Regions from separate parts of the Sphaerisporangium rhizosphaerae genome, predicted to be linked through region 2. Evidence: predicted binding sites of a transcription regulator. Region 2 holds the regulator's gene; the other holds the start of a gene.
The links. Region 2 encodes HspR, which represses chaperone genes until heat shock. Its sites were predicted from a motif close to ANTTGAGTCNNNNNGACTCAANT; they were not measured.
Positions count from the first base shown of each region.

Region 1: a site for HspR is predicted at 3,494-3,516, ahead of lon (endopeptidase La). Genes of this name have one in related genera too.

Region 1 is NZ_JBHTCG010000007.1:231,297-241,155, reverse strand. It holds gene ACFQSB_RS13310 (Fic family protein) at 1-964, opposite strand, end outside; gene lon (endopeptidase La) at 1,106-3,481, opposite strand; gene ACFQSB_RS13300 (response regulator) at 3,813-4,466, opposite strand; gene ACFQSB_RS13295 (sensor histidine kinase) at 4,463-5,803, opposite strand; gene ACFQSB_RS13290 (alpha/beta hydrolase) at 6,016-6,771, shown strand; gene ACFQSB_RS13285 (acyltransferase family protein) at 6,804-8,003, shown strand; gene ACFQSB_RS13280 (MFS transporter) at 8,026-9,540, shown strand; gene ACFQSB_RS13275 (carbohydrate ABC transporter permease) at 9,607-9,859, opposite strand, start outside.
Region 2 is NZ_JBHTCG010000024.1:62,496-72,354, reverse strand. It holds gene dnaK (molecular chaperone DnaK) at 1-1,584, shown strand, start outside; gene grpE (nucleotide exchange factor GrpE) at 1,581-2,231, shown strand; gene dnaJ (molecular chaperone DnaJ) at 2,267-3,448, shown strand; gene ACFQSB_RS28380 (heat shock protein transcriptional repressor HspR) at 3,470-3,817, shown strand; gene clpB (ATP-dependent chaperone ClpB) at 4,030-6,609, shown strand; gene ACFQSB_RS28370 (hypothetical protein) at 6,708-7,307, shown strand; gene ACFQSB_RS28365 (tetratricopeptide repeat protein) at 7,508-8,047, opposite strand; gene ACFQSB_RS28360 (hypothetical protein) at 8,207-8,479, shown strand; gene ACFQSB_RS28355 (TetR family transcriptional regulator) at 8,476-9,165, opposite strand; gene ACFQSB_RS28350 (SDR family NAD(P)-dependent oxidoreductase) at 9,197-9,859, opposite strand, start outside.

The sequences.
Region 1 (9,859 bases), on a different contig from region 2:
TGAGCGACTCCTCGGCCTGGTAGGTGCCGCGTCGCAGCCGCCTGCTCACGAAGACCTGGTACAGCGCGGAGACGCAGCGGGTGTGCAGGCCCTCCTTGTCGACCTGCTCCTCGAGAAGCGTCCACACCTCCCCCGCCTCGGCCAGCCGGCGCCGCACCCGCTGCGCCTGCATGTGATGCGCGCGCAGGCAGAACCGCACCCAGGGCAGGGTCTCGCCGTGCGGGCTCCAATGATCGCGCCCGACGTCCCTGAGGGCGTCGTAGTAGTCGTAGGTGGTGCGTCCCTCGCCCAGCCATTCCTCGATGGAGCAGAACTCCGGCGTGGTGATCTGGTCGCGGCCGAGCACCAGGGTCTGCAGGGCCCTGGACATGCGCCCGTTGCCGTCCCTCCAGGGGTGGATGCGCACCAGGTTGAGGTGCGCCATGGCGGCCCGGACGTAGGCCGGCTCCCCGAGGTCTCCGGCGTTGAGCCACTCGACCAGCTCGTCCAGCAGCCCGGGGACGTCCTCGGCGTCCGGGCCCTCGTACACCACCTGGCCGGTGGCGGAGTCGCGGACGTAGATGCCGCCCGGCCGTACGACGCCGGGGGTCTTGTCGTGGTGGTGGCCGATCATCATGAAGTTCAGCGCGTGCAGCAGGCCCTTGTCGTAGCCGAACGAGCGGGCCATCGACAACCGCCGGACATAGGTGAGCGCCTGCTTGTAGCCGGCGATCTCGCTCGCGACCGCCTGCGAGGTCTCCAGCGGCTCCTCCCCCAGCATGATGGACTCGATGTCCTCCACGCTGGCCCGGTAGCCCTCGATGGAGTTGGACCCCTGGATGGCACGCGCCTGGAGCTGGCGCCGGAGCTGCCCGTCCCAGCGGTGCGGCTCGGCCAGGCGGTACTTCAGGTCGCGGCGCATGTCCTCGATCTCGCCGAGCACGGCCTTGTCGGCCGGCTCCAGCTCAGGGGTTCGGTAGATCACCCCTTCATAACAGCATGGACGAATCATCCGGTCAAGCGACCGAATGATTCGTCCAGAAATGTCCCTGCGCTTCGGCCAGGGTGTGCACCGGGCCGGTGACGGCCCGGTGCACACCGCGGCGAGGACCGGGCCGTGCCGAGGTCAGACGGCGGCGGTCTCGGCCACCGTGGCCGGGGTCAGCGCGATGGCCAGCACCTCCCGCACGTCGCTCACCGCGTGGACGGTCAGCTCGTTGCGGACCTCCTCGGGCACGTCGTCCAGGTCGGGCTCGTTGCGCGCCGGGATGAGCACCGTGGTGATGCCCGCCCGGTGGGCGGCGAGCAGCTTCTGCTTGACGCCGCCGATCGGCAGCACCCGGCCGGTCAGCGAGACCTCGCCGGTCATCGCCACGTCCGAGCGCACCGGGCGGCCCGACAGCAGCGAGGCCAGGGCGGTGGTCATCGTGACGCCCGCCGACGGGCCGTCCTTCGGGATCGCGCCCGCCGGGACGTGGATGTGCACCGACCGGTCCTTCAGCGACCCGACCGGCAGCTCCATCTCGGCGCCGCGCGAACGCAGGTAGGACAGGGCGATCTGCGCCGACTCCTTCATCACCTCGCCGAGTTGGCCGGTGAGCGTGACGGCCGTGGAGCCGGTCTCGGGGTCGGCCAGCGACGCCTCGACGTACAGCACGTCGCCGCCGGCGCCGGTCACCGCGAGCCCGGTCGCGACGCCCGCCACGGCCGTGCGCTGCGCCGACTCCGGCAGCGAGGACTCCGGCACGTGCCGCGGCCTGCCGAGGTAGCCGACCAGGTCGCCGGCCCCGACGTGCACCGGCAGCGCCGCCTGCTCCAAGGCCGCGTTGGCCGTCACCTTGCGCAGCACCCGGGCGATCGCCCGCTCCAGCGAGCGGACGCCGGCCTCCCGGGTGTACTCGCCGGCGAGCCTGCGCAGCGCCTCCTCCTCGACGGTGACCTCCGAGGAGGTCAGACCGGCCTTGTCGAGCTGGCGGGGCAGCAGGTGGTCGCGGGCGATCGCGACCTTCTCGTCCTCGGTGTAGCCGTCGAGGGTCACGATCTCCATGCGGTCGAGCAGCGGGCCGGGCACCGCCTCAAGGACGTTGGCGGTGGCCAGGAACAGCACGTCGGACAGGTCGAGCTCGACCTCCAGGTAGTGGTCGCGGAAGGTGTGGTTCTGCGCCGGGTCCAGCACCTCCAGCAGCGCCGCCGTCGGGTCGCCCCGGTAGTCGGCCCCGACCTTGTCCACCTCGTCCAGCAGGACGACGGGGTTCATGCTTCCGGCCTCGCGGATCGCCCGCACGATGCGGCCGGGCAGCGCGCCGACGTAGGTGCGCCGGTGGCCGCGGATCTCGGCCTCGTCGCGGACGCCGCCGAGGGCGACGCGGACGAACTTACGACCCATGGCGCGGGCGACCGACTCGCCGAGAGAGGTCTTGCCGACTCCGGGAGGGCCGGCCAGCGCCAGGACGGCGCCGCTGCGGCGGCCGCCCACCACGCCGAGCCCCTGGTCGGCGCGCCGCTTGCGGACGGCGAGGTACTCGATGATGCGGTCCTTGACGTCGTCGAGGCCGGTGTGGTCGGCGTCGAGCACCGCCCGCGCGGCGGTGATGTCGTAGGAGTCCTCGGTGCGCTCGTTCCACGGGATGTCGAGCACGGTGTCCAGCCAGGTGCGGATCCAGCCGGTCTCGGGCGACTGGTCGGAGGTGCGCTCGAGCTTGTCGACCTCCTTGAGCGCGGCCTCGCGGACCTTCTCCGGCAGCTCGGCGGCCTCGACGCGGGCGCGGTAGTCCTCCTCCTCGGAGGCGGCGTCCCCGTTCAGCTCGGCGAGCTCCTTGCGGACGGCGGCGAGCTGCTGGCGCAGCAGGAACTCGCGCTGCTGCTTCTCCATGCCCTCCTGGACGTCCTTGCGGATCGTCTCGGCGACGTCCAGCTCGGCCAGGTGCTCGCGGGCCCACTCGACCAGCCGGGCCAGCCGCTCGGCCGGGTCGGCGTTCTCCAGCAGCTCGACCTTCTGGGGCGTGGTGAGCCACGGCGCGTACCCGGAGCTGTCGGCCAGGACCGAGGCGTCCTCGATCTGGTTGATGGCGTCGACGATCTGCCAGGCGCCGCGCTTCTGCATGATCGTGGTGGCCAGGGCCTTGTACTCCTTGGCCGCCTCCTCGGCGCGGCCGTCGGCGGGGACGGTCTCCATGCGGGTCGACTCCACCCACAGGGCCGCGCCGGGGCCGGTCGTGCCCGAGCCCATGCGCACCCGCTCGACACCGCGGACGACGGCGGCGGGCTCGCCGCCGGGAAGCCTTCCGATCTGCTCGACGACCGCCGAGACGCCGACGGCGCCGTACTTGCCGTCGATGCGCGGAACAAGCAGCACGCGCGGCTTGCTCTGCTGGGAGGTGGCCCGCGCGGCGTCGATGGCGGCGCGCACCTCGGCGTCCGACAGGTCGAGGGGAACGACCATGCCGGGCAGGACGACCTCGTCGTCCAGCGGAAGCACCGGGAGGATCAAGCTCTCACTCATGCGAACTCCAAGGGTTGAGTTACATCGACTCAATTAATGAGAGCCCGAGATTGTTCCCATGTCTGCGCTTGTTCGCTTGCAGCGATCGTAATTCTGTAATCGGCGACGTCGGCCGCGTCCCTCGCCCGCCGTCCACCGGCGCCGCCAGCCTGTCGCATGCGAAGCGTCATCGCAGTTCACAGCACATGACGAGCCCTGACTCCGACATGAACGACCGTCGGCGGCAACCCCGTGACCCTCACCGCCGGTGCCCGATCACCCCTCGAGGGGGACGGCGAGCCAATGCGCGATCTAGGCGGGCCACCGCCCGCGCGTGGACCCCGGCCGGCGGTCAGTCGCCGGGACGCACCAGGCCGGTCTCGTAGGCGAAGACGATGGCCTGGGCACGGTCGCGCAGACCCAGCTTGGCCAGGACGCGGCCGACGTGCGTCTTCACCGTCTGCTCCGACACCACCAGCCGCCCGGCGATCTCCCCGTTGGACAGGCCCTGGGCCATCAGCGCCAGCACTTCGGTCTCGCGTCCGGTCAACTCGGCCAGCCGTTTCACGGTCGGGGCCCGCGGCCCGCCGAGCCGGGCGAACTCGGCGATCAGCCGCCTGGTGACCGACGGGGCCAGCAGGGCCTCCCCTGCGGCGACCACCCGCACGGCCTCGACGAGCTGCTGCGCGGAGGCGTCCTTGAGCAGGAAGCCGCTCGCCCCCGTCCGCAGCGCCTCGTAGACGTAGTCGTCCAGGTCGAAGGTCGTCAGGATCAGGACCTTGGTGGCGGTGCCCGCGAGGATGCGGCGCGTCGCCTCCAGCCCGTCCATCACCGGCATGCGGACGTCCATCAGCACCACGTCCGGCGCCAGCTCGGCCGCCCGCGTCACCGCCTCCTGACCGTTGACGGCCTCCGCGACGACCTCGATGTCGGGCTGGGTGCCGAGGAAGGTGGTGAAGCCGGTGCGGACCATGCCCTGGTCGTCGGCGATCAGGACACGGATCACGATTCCTCCGGCGCGGCGGGTTCGGCGGCGAGCGGCAGGGTGGCCGTCACAGAGAACCCGCCGTCCGCCATGGGCGCGGCTTCCAGGGTGCCACCCAGAAGAGCCGCGCGCTCGCGCATCCCCGTGATCCCCTGGCCCGGTCCGTCCGAGGTGGCGGCCGGAGGCGCGTCGGCGGGGCCGTTGGTGACGCTCAGCCTCAGCTCGGCGGCCGTCCGCTCGATCTCGGCTCGCACCGGCGACCCGGGCGCGTGCCGCATCGCGTTGCTCAGCGACTCCTGCAGGATCCGGTACGCCGACAGGCCGACTGCGGCCGGCAGGTCGAGAGGGCCGGACACCTCCGTCGTGACGGCGAGCCCAGCAGCCCGGACATTGCCGATCAGGTCCTCCAGCCGGTCCAGCCCCGGTTGCGGCGCCGTCTCCCGGCGGCCGTCCGCACCACGCAGGACGCCCAGCACCTGGCGCATCTCGGCGAGCGCCGCCAGCGACAGCACCCTGATCTCGGCCAGCCCCGCCTCCAGGGCCACGACCTCGCCCTGGGCCCGCAGCGGCACGGCCTCCGCCTGGATCGCGATCACGGACATGTGGTGGGCGACGATGTCGTGCAGCTCGCGGGCGATGCGCGTGCGCTCCTCCAGCACGCTGCGCGCCGCCCGCTGCTCCTCGCCGTGCCGCCGCTCCTCCTCCAGCCGGCCGGTCGCCCGCCTGCGTGCCCGGACGTTCTGGCCGAACAGCAGGGCCACCGTCACCAGGACCGTGGCAAGGAACATCGAGTTCGGATGGATGATCCACGCACCCACCACCGAGACGATCCAGACCCCGATCACGACGTTGCGATCAGCGCGCACGGCGATCGAGTACGCGCAGAGCAGATAGGTGATCGCCTGAGCCGCCACGTAGGGCATCACGCCGTCACCGTGGCCGGCGGCGCCGCCCATCGCGCCGTCGAGGATGCGCGGGTTGACCAGGCCGCCCACCACCGCTGCCATCGCCGAGATCCGCCACGCCGCCACCGGCCAGCGCTCGCGCAGAGCGACCGGCACCGCGTAGGCGGCGGCGAGCACGATCAAGACGGGCCCATCGGGGGAGAAGTGGGACGCCACCGCCTCCGTCTCCAGGTACGACACGCCAGTGCCGAGCAGGATGAAGGCCAGCACCAGGTCGGCGACGAGGACGAGGTCGACGGTGGCGAACGGCGCCCACCGCGCCCACGCCGGCACGGCGAGCCGCAGCCACCGCGACCGCGACCGCGGGCCCGCGGGCTCCGCCGTCCCGGTGACCAGCGCCGCGGTCAGCGGCGAGGCCGACCGGACGAGCCCGGACCAGGCGCGCGAGATCACCGCCCCAGCGTACGAGCCATGCCCTCGCCCGGCGTCACCCCCAGGGGTGATCTCTCCGCCTCACCCCGTGGTGCCACCGCACCGCACGGCCGTGTACCAGGGCGGGAGCGGAGAAGACCACACCTGCCGGGGACGCGGGTCAGCGATCGCGATTCCTAGCTTGCTGCCGTGTCCGCGGCGAGCGCGCCGCGGACCGGACAGGAGGCTCCCCCATGGCCACGAGCGCTTTCGCAGCGATCTCCCTCACCGGCGCACTCGGCGTCCTCATCCTGCTCACCCCCACTCCCGACGATCGTAGGGTCACGGTCTTCGGCGACCTGGCGACGGCGGACCGGGTCGCCGTCATCGTGCCCGGCGCCGACGTCACGCGGGCCACCTTCGACGGTGGGCGGCGCAAGGCGTACAGCACGCCGGGCGGCGCCGCGCGCGCCCTGGTCGCGCAGGTGCGGGCCCTGGACCCGGCGGCCCGGCCGGCGGTGATCGCCTGGCTCGGGTACGACAGCCCGCGGGCCGTCAGTCTCGCGGCGGCCACCGACGCGGTCGCCGAGGAGGGCGCCGGAGAACTGCGCCGCGCCGTCGCCCGCGTCCGCTCGATCACCTCCGCTCCGGTGACGCTGTTGTGCCACAGCTACGGCTCGGTGGTCTGCGCGAAGGCCCTGCCCGGACTGCCCGTGGCCGACGTGGCCGTTTTCGGCAGCCCCGGCCTCGGTGTCAGCCGGGCGCGGGATCTCGGCGCCCGGGCCCGGTTGTGGGCGGGCCGCGGCGGTGACGACTGGATGCGCTTCGTCCCCCCGGTGCGCATCGGGCATCTCGGTTTCGGCGCCGACCCGGCGCGCCCCTCATTCGGCGCGCTGCTCTTCGCGGCCGGAACGGCCGGGCACAGCGACTACTTCCAGCCGGGTGGCGTGTCCCTGCGGAACCTGGCGTTGATCACGCTCGGCCGCGCCTCCGAAGTGAGCGCGCCATGACGCGGCGGGCGGGGACCCTGCCCGGAGCACGCGTGACGGTTCCGGTGCGGCGGGCGTGGGACCGGCTCGCCGGGCGGATCGAGGCGGGCACGCCGGCCACGCGCGATCGGGGAGCCGACGCGCTGCGCGCCCTGGCGATCTTCGGAGTGATGGCGGGGCATTGGCTCGTGACCGCCTGGGTGGTGGACGATCTCGGGCACCTCCGGGTCACCAGCCCGCTCTCCGCCATGCCCGGTCTGGTTCCGCTGTCGTGGGTGCTCCAGACGCTGGCCGTGTTCTTCTTCGTGGGCGGGTACGCGGCGGCGCGCAGCCTCGGCCGGGAGCCGGGCGGGGCGTGGGTCCGCCCCCGCCTGCGCCGCCTGCTCGTCCCGGCAGGGCCGCTGCTCGCGGTGTGGGCCGGACTGCTGGTCCTGCTCGCGGCTGCCGGCGTGCCGCCGGGGTCGCTGCGCTCCCTGGCCGTCCCGGCCCTCGGCCCGTTGTGGTTCCTCGGCGTGTACGGCCTGCTCACCGCGGTCACTCCGTTGCTGGTCCGGGTGCCGCCCGTCCACGCGGCCGTCGCGGCGGTCGTGCTGGTCCTGGTCACGGACGTGATCCGCTTCGGCCTGGGCGGCCCCGCGTGGCCGGCCTGGACCAACGTGCTCGCCGGCTGGCTCGTCCCGTACGCCCTCGGTCTCGCCCGCGGGGCCGGTGACGCGCCGCGGCTCGGTGGAGGATGGGGAGCGGCGGCGATGCTGGCGGGCGGGGCGGCGGGGACGGTGATCCTGGTCACCGGCTTCGGTTACCCGGCGAGCATGGTCGGAGTCACCGGGGCGCGGGTGTCCAACCTCAGCCCGCCCACCCTGGCCGCGGTGTGCTTCGGGATCGCCCAGGTGGGCCTGGTCATGCTACTGCACCGGCCGCTGACCTCCCTCATGCGGCGTCCACGCGTGTGGGCGGCGGCCGTCCTGGTCAACCTGTCGGCGATGACGGTCTTCCTGTGGCACCAGACGGCGCTGGCCGTGGTCCTGCTGGCCGCGCTGCCGTCCGGCCCGGCCGTCCCCGGCCTCCTTGGCGCGCCTGACTCACCCGTATGGCTGCTTGAGCGGGTGTCCTGGCTGCCGCTGCCCGCCGTCCTCGTCGCTCTCCTCTGCGCACTGCCCCCGCACCGGGACCGGCGTGCGCGACACCAGCGCACCACCTCGGCCTCTGGCATGGGCGGGGCCGGGCAAGACGGGATGTTCGGAGCACACTGAAGGTCAGAGCATGATGGACGGCATGGAAAAGGGTGGAATCCGGCTCAAATCCCCAAGTGGCCGGTGGGTTCTGTTCGCCACCGTGCTGGGTTCGGGAATGGCCTTCCTCGACGGCACGGTGGTCAACGTCGCGCTTCCCCGGCTCGGCAACGACCTCGGCGCGTCGATCTCCGGCCTCCAGTGGACGGTGAACGCCTACACCCTCACCCTGGCCGGGCTGATCCTGCTCGGCGGCTCCCTCGGCGACCGGTACGGCAGGCGCAAGATCTTCGTCATCGGCGTCGTCTGGTTCGCGCTGGCCTCCGCGCTGTGCGGGCTGGCGCCCAACATCCAGACGCTGGTGCTGGCCCGCGGCCTCCAGGGCATCGGCGGGGCGCTCCTCACCCCGGGCTCACTGGCCATCATCCAGTCGTCCTTCGCCCGCGACGACCGCCCGCGCGCCGTCGGCGCCTGGTCGGGCCTGGGCGGCGTCGCCGGCGCGGTCGGCCCCCTGCTCGGCGGGTGGCTGGTGGAGACGGCGGGCTGGCGCTGGGTCTTCCTGATCAACCTGCCGCTGGCCGCGCTGACGGTGGCCGTCGCGGCGCGGCACGTGCCCGAGACCCGCGACGACGCGATGGACGGCCGCTTCGACATCCTGGGCGCCATGCTCGCCGCGCTGGCCCTGGCCGGGATCACCTACGGGCTGATCGAGCGCGGGACGGCCATCCCGCTGCTGTCGGCGCTGGCCGGCGTCGCGCTGGGCGCCGCCTTCGTCGTGCTGGAGATCCGCCGTTCGCGGGCCGGGGCGGCGGTGTCGGCGCTGGTGCCGGTCCGCGTGTTCGCCTCCCGCGAGTTCACCGCCGTCAACGTGGTCACGCTCATCATGTACGCGGCGATGGGCGTGGTGTTCTTCCTGCTGGTCGTCGAACTCCAGGTCGCCGCCGGGTTCTCGCCGCTTGCCTCCGGGTCGGCGATGCTCCCGGTCATGCTGCTGATGCTCGTTCTGTCCCCCCGCGCGGGCGACCTGGCCAAGCGCATCGGGCCCAGGCTGCCGATGACGGTGGGCATCCTGCTCTGCACGGGCGGGCTGGTCCTGATGAGCCGCATCGGGCCGGGCGCCTCCTACCTGCTGGACGTGCTGCCGCCGGTCGTGCTGTTCGGCCTCGGCACCTCCTCGGCGGTCGCGCCGCTGACCGCGACCGTGCTGGCCACGGCCGAGGAGCGGTTCGCGGGCGTGGCCAGCGGCGTCAACAACGCGGTGGCGCGCACCGGCGGCCTGCTGGCCGTCGCGGCCATCCCCCCGCTGGTCGGGCTGACCGGCGCCGCCTACACCTCGGCGACCGCCTTCACCTCGGGGTTCCGCACCGCGATCCTGATCAGCGCCGCGATGATGGCCTGCGCCGCCGTGCTGACCTTCCTCACCATCCGGACCAACGTGCTGCGAGCCCCCGACCGCAAGGCCGCGTGCAACCTCGACGCCCCTCCGCTGCAACCCTGCACCCCGATCGAGGAGACCCGCGACCGCCCCGCCACCCGGCCGCGGCCACGCTCGCGCTGACCGTCGGCGGCGCCGCAGCCGTCGAGGCCCGGACGCGGCCTCGACGCGTGGGGCGCCGACAAGGCCTCAGCCCTTGAGGCCGGAGCGGGAGATGCCCTCGATGACCCAGCGCTGGGCGACCAGGTAGAGCAGGATCACCGGGAGGCTGGCGATCACCGCACCGGCCATCAGCAGGTCGTAGCGGATGGTGTTGGCGCTCTGGAAGTTGCCGAGCCCGGCGGGCAGGGTCAGCGAGTCCGGGCTGAGCAGCACGTAGATGGGCCACAGGAAGTCGTTCCAGTTGGTCAGGAACGACAGCAGGAACAGCGTGACCAGCGCC
Region 2 (9,859 bases):
CTCAAGACCGACGCCGAGGCCTACCTCGGCGAGAAGATCACCGACGCGGTGATCACCGTTCCCGCGTACTTCAACGACTCGCAGCGGCAGGCCACCAAGGAGGCCGGCACGATCGCGGGCCTCAACGTCCTGCGCATCATCAACGAGCCCACCTCCGCCGCTCTGGCGTACGGGCTCGACAAGGACAAGGACCAGACCATCCTGGTCTTCGACCTCGGCGGCGGCACCTTCGACGTGTCCCTGCTCGACGTCGGCCAGGAGGACGGCCACGGCTTCGTCGAGGTCAAGGCGACCAGCGGTGACAACCACCTGGGCGGCGACGACTGGGACCAGCGCGTCGTCGACGAGTTGGTGACCCGCTTCAAGAACGCCCACGGCGTCGACCTGTCCAAGGACAAGATGGCGCTCCAGCGCCTGCGCGAGGCCGCCGAGAAGGCCAAGATCGAGCTGTCGTCGCAGACCGAGACCTCGATCAACCTGCCCTACATCACCGCCTCGGCCGAGGGCCCCCTCCACCTGGAGGAGAAGCTCACCCGCTCGGAGTTCCAGCGCATCACCGCCGACCTCCTCGAGCGCTGCAAGGGCCCGTTCCACCAGGTCATCAAGGACGCCGGCATCAAGGTCTCCGACATCGCCCACGTGGTGCTCGTCGGCGGCTCCACCCGCATGCCCGCCGTCAGCGACCTGGTCAAGGAGCTCACCGGCGGCAAGGAGCCCAACAAGGGCGTCAACCCCGACGAGGTCGTCGCCATCGGCGCCGCCCTCCAGGCCGGCGTGCTCAAGGGCGAGGTCAAGGACGTCCTGCTGCTGGACGTGACCCCGCTGAGCCTGGGCATCGAGACCAAGGGCGGCATCTTCACCAAGATCATCGAGCGGAACACCACGATCCCGACCAAGCGGTCGGAGGTCTTCACCACGGCCGAGGACAACCAGCCGTCGGTGCAGATCCAGGTCTTCCAGGGTGAGCGCGAGATCGCGGCCTACAACAAGAAGCTGGCCACCTTCGAGCTGACCGGCATCGCCCCGGCGCCGCGCGGCATCCCGCAGATCGAGGTCACCTTCGACATCGACGCCAACGGCATCGTCAACGTCTCCGCCAAGGACCTCGGCACCGGCAAGGAGCAGTCGATGACGATCACCGGCGGCTCGGCGCTGCCGAAGGACGACATCGAGCGCATGATGCGCGAGGCCGAGTCCTACGCCGAGGAGGACAAGAAGCGCCGCGAGGACGCCGAGACGCGCAACAACGCCGACGGCCTGGCCTACCAGACCGAGAAGTTCCTGCGCGAGAACGACGAGAAGGTCCCGGCCGAGGTCAAGACCGAGGTCGAGGAGGCGCTGAGCGAACTGAAGAAGACGCTGGAGGGCAGCGACTCCGCCGCCATCCGCGCCGCCGCAGAGAAGCTCGCCACCGTCAGCCAGAAGATGGGGTCGGCGATCTACGCCCAGTCGCAGGGCGCCGAGGGCGGGGCCCCCGGGGCCGGCGCCACCGGTGCCGCCGACGGCGGCGCCAAGGCCGACGACGACGTCGTCGAGGCCGAGATCGTCGACGACGAGCCGAAGCGGGAGGGCGGTGCCGCGTGACGTCCCCGAACTCTGGGAGCGAGCACGAAGGCCTGGTGATCCGCGACAACCGGCGCATCGACCCCGAGACGGGGGAGGTGCGCCAGGGGGCGGGGAAGGCGGCCGACACGCCCTCCCCCGCCTCGCCCGAGGCGGCGGCCCCGCAGGACGCGGGCGCGGCCGCGCAGCTCGCCGAGCGCACGGCCGACCTCCAGCGGCTCCAGGCCGAGTACTCCAACTACCGCAAGCGCGTCGAGCGCGACCGGGTGACGGTCCGCGAGCAGGCGGTGGCCAGCGTGCTCACCGAGATGCTGCCCGTGCTCGACGACATCGGCAGGGCCCGCGACCACGGCGAGCTCACCGGCGGCTTCGCCAAGGTGAGCGAGGCGCTCGAGAGCGCCGTCGGCAAGCTCGGGCTCTCGACCTACGGCGTCAAGGGCGACCCGTTCGACCCGACCGTGCACGAGGCGCTCCTGCACAGCTACTCGGCCGAGGTCACCGAGCCGACCTGCGTGGAGATCCTCCAGCCCGGCTACCGCATCGGCGAGCGCGTCCTGCGCCCGGCGAGGGTGGCCGTCGCCGAGCCGGAGGAGCCCGAGTCCTCCGAGCGCACCTCCTCCGAAACGGACGGAGCGGGCGCGGCGGCGGCCGAGTCCGAGGACAATTGAGCGATCATCCCTTTGGGTCACGAAGGAAGCGATAGATGAGCACCAAGGACTACCTGGAGAAGGACTACTACGCCGTCCTTGGTGTGTCGAAGACCGCCACCGCCGAAGAGATCAAGAAGGCGTACCGGAGACTGGCCAGGAAGTACCACCCGGACGCCAACCAGGGCAACACCGAGACCGAGGCCAAGTTCAAGCAGGTCTCGGAGGCCTACGACGTCCTGTCCGACAGCAAGCGCCGCAAGGAGTACGACGAGGCGCGCACGCTGTTCGGGTCCGGTCTCGGCGGATACGCGGGGGGCGGCGCCCCCCGCGGCGGCGGCGGGTTCCCGTTCGAGTTCGGCGACCTCTTCGGAGGCACGGCGCAGGGCGGCGGCACGGGTGAGCGCATCGGCGACCTGTTCGGCGGTCTGTTCAACCGTGGCGGGCGCACCTCCACCACCACCACGAGCCGTCCCCGCCGCGGGCAGGACATCGAGTCCGAGGTCACCCTGTCGTTCATGGAGTCGGTGGACGGCACCACGGTGGCCCTGCGGCTCACCAGCTCCTCGGCGTGCCCGGCCTGCACCGGCACCGGCGCCAAGGCCGGCACGACCCCGCGGGTCTGCCCGACCTGTGAGGGCACCGGCGCCGCCAGCCGCAACCTCGGCAACTTCGCCTTCTCCGAGCCGTGCCGCGACTGCAAGGGCCGCGGCCTGCTGGTCGACGACCCCTGCCCCGTGTGCGAGGGCAGCGGCCGCGGCAAGAGCACCCGCACCCTCCAGGCGCGCATCCCCGCCGGGGTGGCCGACGGCCAGCGCATCCGCCTCAAGGGCAAGGGCGCGCCCGGCGAGAACGGCGGCCCGGCCGGCGATCTTTACGTCCAGATTCACGTGAAACCGCACGCCATCTTCGGCCGGTCGGGCGACAACCTGACCATCACCGTCCCGGTGACGTTCGCCGAGGCGGCGCTCGGCGCCGAGATCAAGGTGCCGGTGCTCCAGGGCATGCCGGTGACCCTGCGCATCCCCGAGGGCACCCCGAACGGCCGCACGTTCCGCGTGCGCGGCCGGGGTGTCACCCGCAAGGACGGCACCAAGGGTGATCTGCTGGCCACTGTCGAGGTGGTGGTGCCCCAGCGCCTCGACGACAAGGAGAGAAACGCGCTGGAGGAGTTCCGCGCGGTCTCCGACGGCGTGGACCCCCGCGCCGAGCTGCTCAGACAGGCGAGAACCGAGTAGCCCCGAAAGGAGGCGACGCCGATGGACGCCAACTACTTCGACCTGTCCGACGACACTCCGGTGTACGTCATCTCGGTGGCCGCTCAGCTTTCCGGGCTGCACCCGCAGACGCTCCGGCAGTACGACCGTCTCGGCCTGGTCAGTCCCGGCCGGACGGCGGGGCGGGGCCGCCTGTACTCCACCCGGGACATCGTGATGCTCCGCGAGGTGCAGCGGCTGTCCCAGGAGGAGGGCATCAACCTCGCGGGCATCAAGCGCATCCTCGCCCTGGAGACCGAGAACCTCCGCATGCGCGAGGAGCTCGGCCGTCTCAGGAGCGAGATGGCGATGATCCGCGCCCTGATCCAGTACCAGCTTCCTCCCGCGTGAGCGGGAGAGCGCACGGCCGCGGCGGTCCCGGTGAGAGCACCCTCCCGGGCCGCGCGACGACATCTCCTCCACCCCACGGGCACCGCGCCACATCGGCGCCCTGGACGGTGGCGCACCTATAGCGGAGCGACGCAGCACCGCGCGGAGCGAGGCAGCACCGCCGCGGCCGGCGAGCGCCGGGCGATCCGCCATGCGAGAAAGGCAAGGTAGGCATGGACTACAAGCTCACGCGTAAGAGCCAGGACGCCCTGTCGGCCGCCGTCCGGCGGGCCGCCGCCGAAGGCCACCCGGAGGTCGCTCCGGCCCATCTGTTCACCGCCCTGCTCTCCCAGACCGACGGCACGGCCGTCCACCTGCTGGAGGCCGTCGGGGCCGACTGGAAGCGGCTGCGCACCGAGGCCGAGCGGCAGCTGGAGCAGATCCCGAAGGCCCAGGGCTCGACGGTGAGCGCGCCGTCGTCCTCCCGCCAGCTCCTGGTGGCGCTGAACACGGCCGCGGCCCGTGCCAAGCAGCTCGAGGACGAGTACGTGTCGACCGAGCACCTGCTGGTCGGCCTGGCCGCCGACGGCGGGCGCGTCGCCGAGCTGCTCAAGGCGCAGGGCGCCACGCCGAACGCCCTGCTGGAGGCCTTCGAGAAGGTCCGCGGGCACGCCCGGGTCACCAGCGAGAGCCCCGAGGACACCTACCGCGCGCTGGAGAAGTACGGCGTCGACCTCACCGAGCTGGCCCGCGCGGGCAAGCTCGACCCGGTGATCGGCCGGGACAACGAGATCCGCCGCGTCGTGCAGGTGCTCAGCCGCCGCACCAAGAACAACCCGGTGCTCATCGGCGAGCCCGGCGTCGGCAAGACCGCCGTCGTGGACGGGCTGGCGCAGCGCATCGTCGCCGGAGACGTCCCCGAGAGCCTGCGCGGCAAGCGCCTGGTGTCCCTGGACCTCGGCGCGATGGTGGCGGGCGCCAAGTTCCGCGGCGAGTTCGAGGAGCGGCTCAAGGCCGTCCTCACCGAGATCAAGGAGAGCGACGGCCAGGTCGTCACCTTCATCGACGAGCTGCACACGATGGTCGGCGCGGGCGCGGCCGAGGGCGCGATGGACGCCGGCAACATGCTCAAGCCCATGCTGGCCAGGGGCGAGCTGCGCATGATCGGCGCGACCACCCTGGACGAGTACCGCGAGCGCATCGAGAAGGACCCGGCGCTGGAGCGCCGTTTCCAGCAGATCTTCGTCGGCGAGCCGTCGGTCGAGGACACCATCGCGATCCTGCGCGGGCTCAAGGGCCGCTACGAGGCCCACCACAAGGTGCAGATCTCCGACGGCGCCCTGGTGGCCGCGGCCACGCTCTCCGACCGCTACATCACCGCCCGCTTCCTGCCCGACAAGGCGATCGACCTGGTCGACGAGGCCGCCAGCCGCCTGCGCATGGAGATCGACTCGCGCCCGGTGGAGATCGACGAGCTTCAGCGCGCCGTCGACCGGCTGAAGATGGAGGAGCTGGCCCTCGCCAAGGAGACCGACGAGGCGAGCGCCCAGCGCCTGGACAAGCTGCACAAGGAGCTCGGCGACCGCCAGGAGGAGCTCGACGCCCTGGTCGTGCGCTGGCAGAAGGAGAAGGCCGGGCTCAACCGGGTCGGCGAGCTGAAGAAGCAGCTCGACGAGGCCCGCTCGGCCGCCGAGCGCGCCCAGCGCGACGGCGACTTCGAGGCGGCCTCCCGGCTGATGTACGGCGACGTGCCGCGCCTGGAGAAGGAGGTCGAGGAGGCCGGCGCGCTGGCCCAGCCCGAGGACGCGATGGTCAAGGAGGAGGTCGGCGCCGACGACATCGCGCAGGTGATCTCCTCCTGGACCGGCATCCCCGCCGGGCGCCTGCTGGAGGGCGAGACCGCCAAGCTGCTGCGCATGGAGGAGGAGCTCGGGCGCAGGCTCGTCGGCCAGCGTGAGGCCGTGCAGGCGGTGTCGGACGCCGTGCGCCGGGCGCGGGCCGGGGTCGCCGACCCCGACCGGCCGACCGGGTCTTTCCTGTTCCTGGGCCCGACCGGCGTGGGCAAGACCGAGCTGGCCAAGGCGCTGGCGGAGTTCCTGTTCGACGACGAGCGCGCCATGACCCGCATCGACATGAGCGAGTACGGCGAGAAGCACAGCGTCGCCCGCCTGGTCGGCGCCCCGCCCGGGTACGTCGGCTACGAGGAGGGCGGCCAGCTCACCGAGGCCGTGCGGCGGCGGCCGTACACGGTGGTGCTGCTGGACGAGATCGAGAAGGCCCACCCCGAGGTCTTCGACATCCTGCTCCAGGTGCTCGACGACGGGCGGCTGACCGACGGCCAGGGACGCACGGTCGACTTCCGCAACACGATCCTGATCCTGACCTCCAACATCGGCTCGCAGTACCTGGTCGACCCGGCGCTCGAAGCCGAGGCCAAGCGCGACAAGGTCATGGCGGCGGTGCGGGGCTCGTTCAAGCCGGAGTTCCTCAACCGGCTGGACGATGTGATCCTGTTCGACGCGCTCGGCTCGGAGGAGCTGTCGCAGATCGTCGACCTGCAGGTCGCCCGGCTGGCGCGCCGCCTGTCGGACCGCCTGCTGACGCTGACCGTCACCCCGGCCGCCCGCGACTGGCTGGCGCTCACCGGGTACGACCCGCTGTACGGCGCCCGGCCGCTGCGGCGGCTGGTCCAGTCGGCGATCGGCGACAAGCTGGCCAAGAGCCTGCTGTCCGGCGAGATCCACGACGGGGACGAGGTGATCGTCGATCTGGACGCCGCCGGCGACACCCTGACCGTGCGGGCGTCTCGGTAAGGAATCCACCAGCATCGGGTCAACGACCCGCCCGGCGGGGGACTCCCTGGCTACGTTAAGTGCTCGTCCAAGCACGAAAAGGTAGTCAGGGAGTCTTCATGCTCAGTTCGATCAGTATCCGGGGGATCCTCGCGGTGGCCGCGGTCGCGGCGGGCGCGGGCCTGCTGGGGACGGGCAGCGCCTCGGCCGCCACGTCCTGCGAGGAGAGCGCCGTGGCCGTCCTGCGCTCGCAGGGCGCCACGTCCGCAGCCTGCGAGGCCGTGGACGCCGTGGCCGTGCCGCAGGCGGCCGTCTCCTCCCTCGCCGCCCGGCACGACAGGGACGACCTGATCATCGGCTTCGAGCACATCGGCCGCAGCCGGGGCCTGCCGTCCCGCACCGCCGCGGTGATCGGCCTGCACGACCTGCCCGCGATCGCCCGCGCCACCGGCTGGTCCCCCTTCGGCAGGAGCGCGCTGGTGTACCGGGCCATCCGCGGGTGGGCGGCGTCGGTTCCGGGGCTGCCGCGGCCGGGCGACCTGCCCATGCGCCGCGGCGGGTACGCCTCCGACGAGCCCACCGCCCCTGAGCCGCTCATGCCCGTCGAGCCGGCGCTCCTTCCCGCCCGGGTGTCCGCGCACAGCTCGCACGGGCTGGACGTCGAGCTCGGCAGGACGCTCACCGTCGACACGACGATCGACGAGCCGCGCGCCGGCTGACCCGGACGCCGGCTCGCGCCGCCCGAAGACGCCCCCGTGCGGCGGGCGGCGCGCTCACCGGCGAGCCGTACCTGAGGGATCTGCCCGCACCGCGCGGGCCGTGGCGCCTGGGAGTCACGGCCCGCGCGGCCTTCACGCCGCGGCCTGGCCGGAGACGGTCAGCGGGGACGGTCAGCGGAGGGACGCTCAGGCGGAGACGGTCAGCGGGAGACGTCGAGCAGGGCGTCGAGGTCGTCCTCGGGCAGGCCGAGATCGACGCGGATGCGATAGCGGGTGCGAAGGAGCGCGTCGCGGATGCCCGCAGGGCCCTCACCGGCCAGGATGCCGTCGGTCGCCCACTCGTGGGCGGCGCGCGGGTCGCCGTAGGCCAGCAGGGTCTCGGCGACGTTGAGCGCGGTGCTCGGGTCGACCTGCCCGCCGGCCTTGATGGAGTCGACCAGCTCGCGGGCCTCGTCGGGACGGTCGAGCTCGAACAGGGTGTCGGCGATGCCGGCCCTGGGGTCGACGCCCACCTCGCCGCCGTCGTCCAGCGCCCGCTGGAAGCATTCGAGCGCCCTGGCCGGCTGGCCGGCCTGCCGCCACTCCTCGGCGGCGAGCACGAGGATCGCGGCACGGGACACCTCTCCCGACGCGTATCCGCGCGCCAGATCGTCGAGCCTCCCCGCCAGAGCCCCGTGATCGTCGTCGAGGAGTGCCTGCTCGAGAAGTCGATCAAGCTGCTCACGCGTCACATGTGCCACAAGACGAGATTACCGAGCGCCGCTCGACCGTGCGTGGACAACGGCAGGCATTACTTACGTCCTGATTTGCGCATGTTTGACTACTGTGCGTGTGTCATGCGAGCGAGAGGGCATATTCGCCACGCCTGGAACGTCACCCGCTCTTTCGAAGGAGCTGCGATGGACCCGTCCTGGCAGACCACCTTCGCGCTCGCCTGCGCGGCCCTGTGCGCCGCCGTCGTCCCCGGAACCCTCGGGTACGCCACCGCCCGCCTCGAGACCGCCGACCAGCAACGCCAGGAACTGGTGCGCACGCGCGCCGAGGTGCAGGCCGCCCGCAACCTGATCCGCAGGCTCTCCTCGCCGTGCGACGCCGAGAGCGGCGACGCGGGCGCCACGTCCTCCTCGCGCGCCCCCGCCTCCCCCGGCCGGACCGGCACGGTGGCCCGTTAGCGGGCGGCCGAGCCCTCGTGGCCGGCCGGGACGTCGCCGTGCGCGCGCAACTGGGTGGACAGGTAGCCGCGGATCAGCCGCTTGGCCTCCTCGACGAGCGGGGGCCAGCCGTCGGGGTCGCGGCGGAAGGCCAGCGCGAGGACCGCGCCCACCGACTCCACCGCGACGGTCAGCCACAGGTCGAGCTCCTCGCTGTCGGCCATGCCGAACTCCGCGAGCAGCAGGCCCCGCAGCCGGCCGGCGATCACGGTGTTGTTCTCCGACACCGAGTCGAGAAGGTTGAGGTCCACCGCGTCGCCGAAGCGCAGGGAGCGGAAGCCAGGAACGGTCCTGTTCATGTCGACGTACTCGTCGATGATGGCGTCCACCGCGTGCCACCAGCCGGTGTAGTCCTCGGTCATGAAGCGCCGGCCGACCCGGGCGATGAAGAGCTCCACATTGCGCTGGGTCAGCGCCTGGGTGATCGCCCGCTTGTCGGGGAAGAACTGGTAGATCGAACCGATGGCCACATCGGCCCGGTCGGCGATGCGGGTGGTGGACAGCGCCTCGTAGCCGATCTCGTCGAGCAACTCGGCGCAGGCGTCGAGCATGCGCTCGACGCGTCGCGCGCTGCGGCGCTGGGAGGGTCTTCGGCGCAGCGGCGCCTGGTCGTCGTGGGAGCAGCGGTCGCTGGGCGGGGCTGACACCGTTTCATCTTGCCCCTTTCAGGGGCCGCGGTCAGTCCTTCCCGGCCAGACGTCCCAAATCGGAATTCATAAGGCGGGCGATTCCCCGCATCAAGCCCGGGGAGATGCGCGACATGGCATAACCGATCTTGCCTTCGGCGTTCACCGGGACCACGGCCGTGTTGCGGTGGACGGCGCGCAGGATGTGGGCCGCCACCCGCTCCGGCGGGTAGCCGCGCCGCAGCAGCGCCCGTTCGCTGAACGCGCGGTCTCCGCCGCGGTAGGTCGCGTTGGCGGCGATCGCCGTGGAGGTGAACCCCGGGCAGATCACGCTCACGCCGATGCCCCTCCCGGCCAGCTCGGCGCGCAGGCAGTCGCTCAGCATCTTCACCGCCGCCTTGGAGGTCGAGTAGGCGGGCAGCAGGCGCGAGGGGGCGAAGGCGGCGAGCGAGGCGACGTTGACGATGTGGCCGCCGCGTCCGCGCTCGACCATCTGACGGCCGAACAGCCGGCACCCGTGGACCACGCCCCACAGGTTGACGTCGATGGTGCGCCGCCAGTCGGCCACCTCGTGGTCCAGGAAGGACCCGGCGACGGCGATGCCCGCGTTGTTCACCACGATGTCCGGCGTGCCGTGCTCCTCCCGCACGGCCGAGGCGAAACGCTCCATGTCCTCGCCGCTGGCGACGTCCACCCGCCAGGGGTGGGCGGGCGG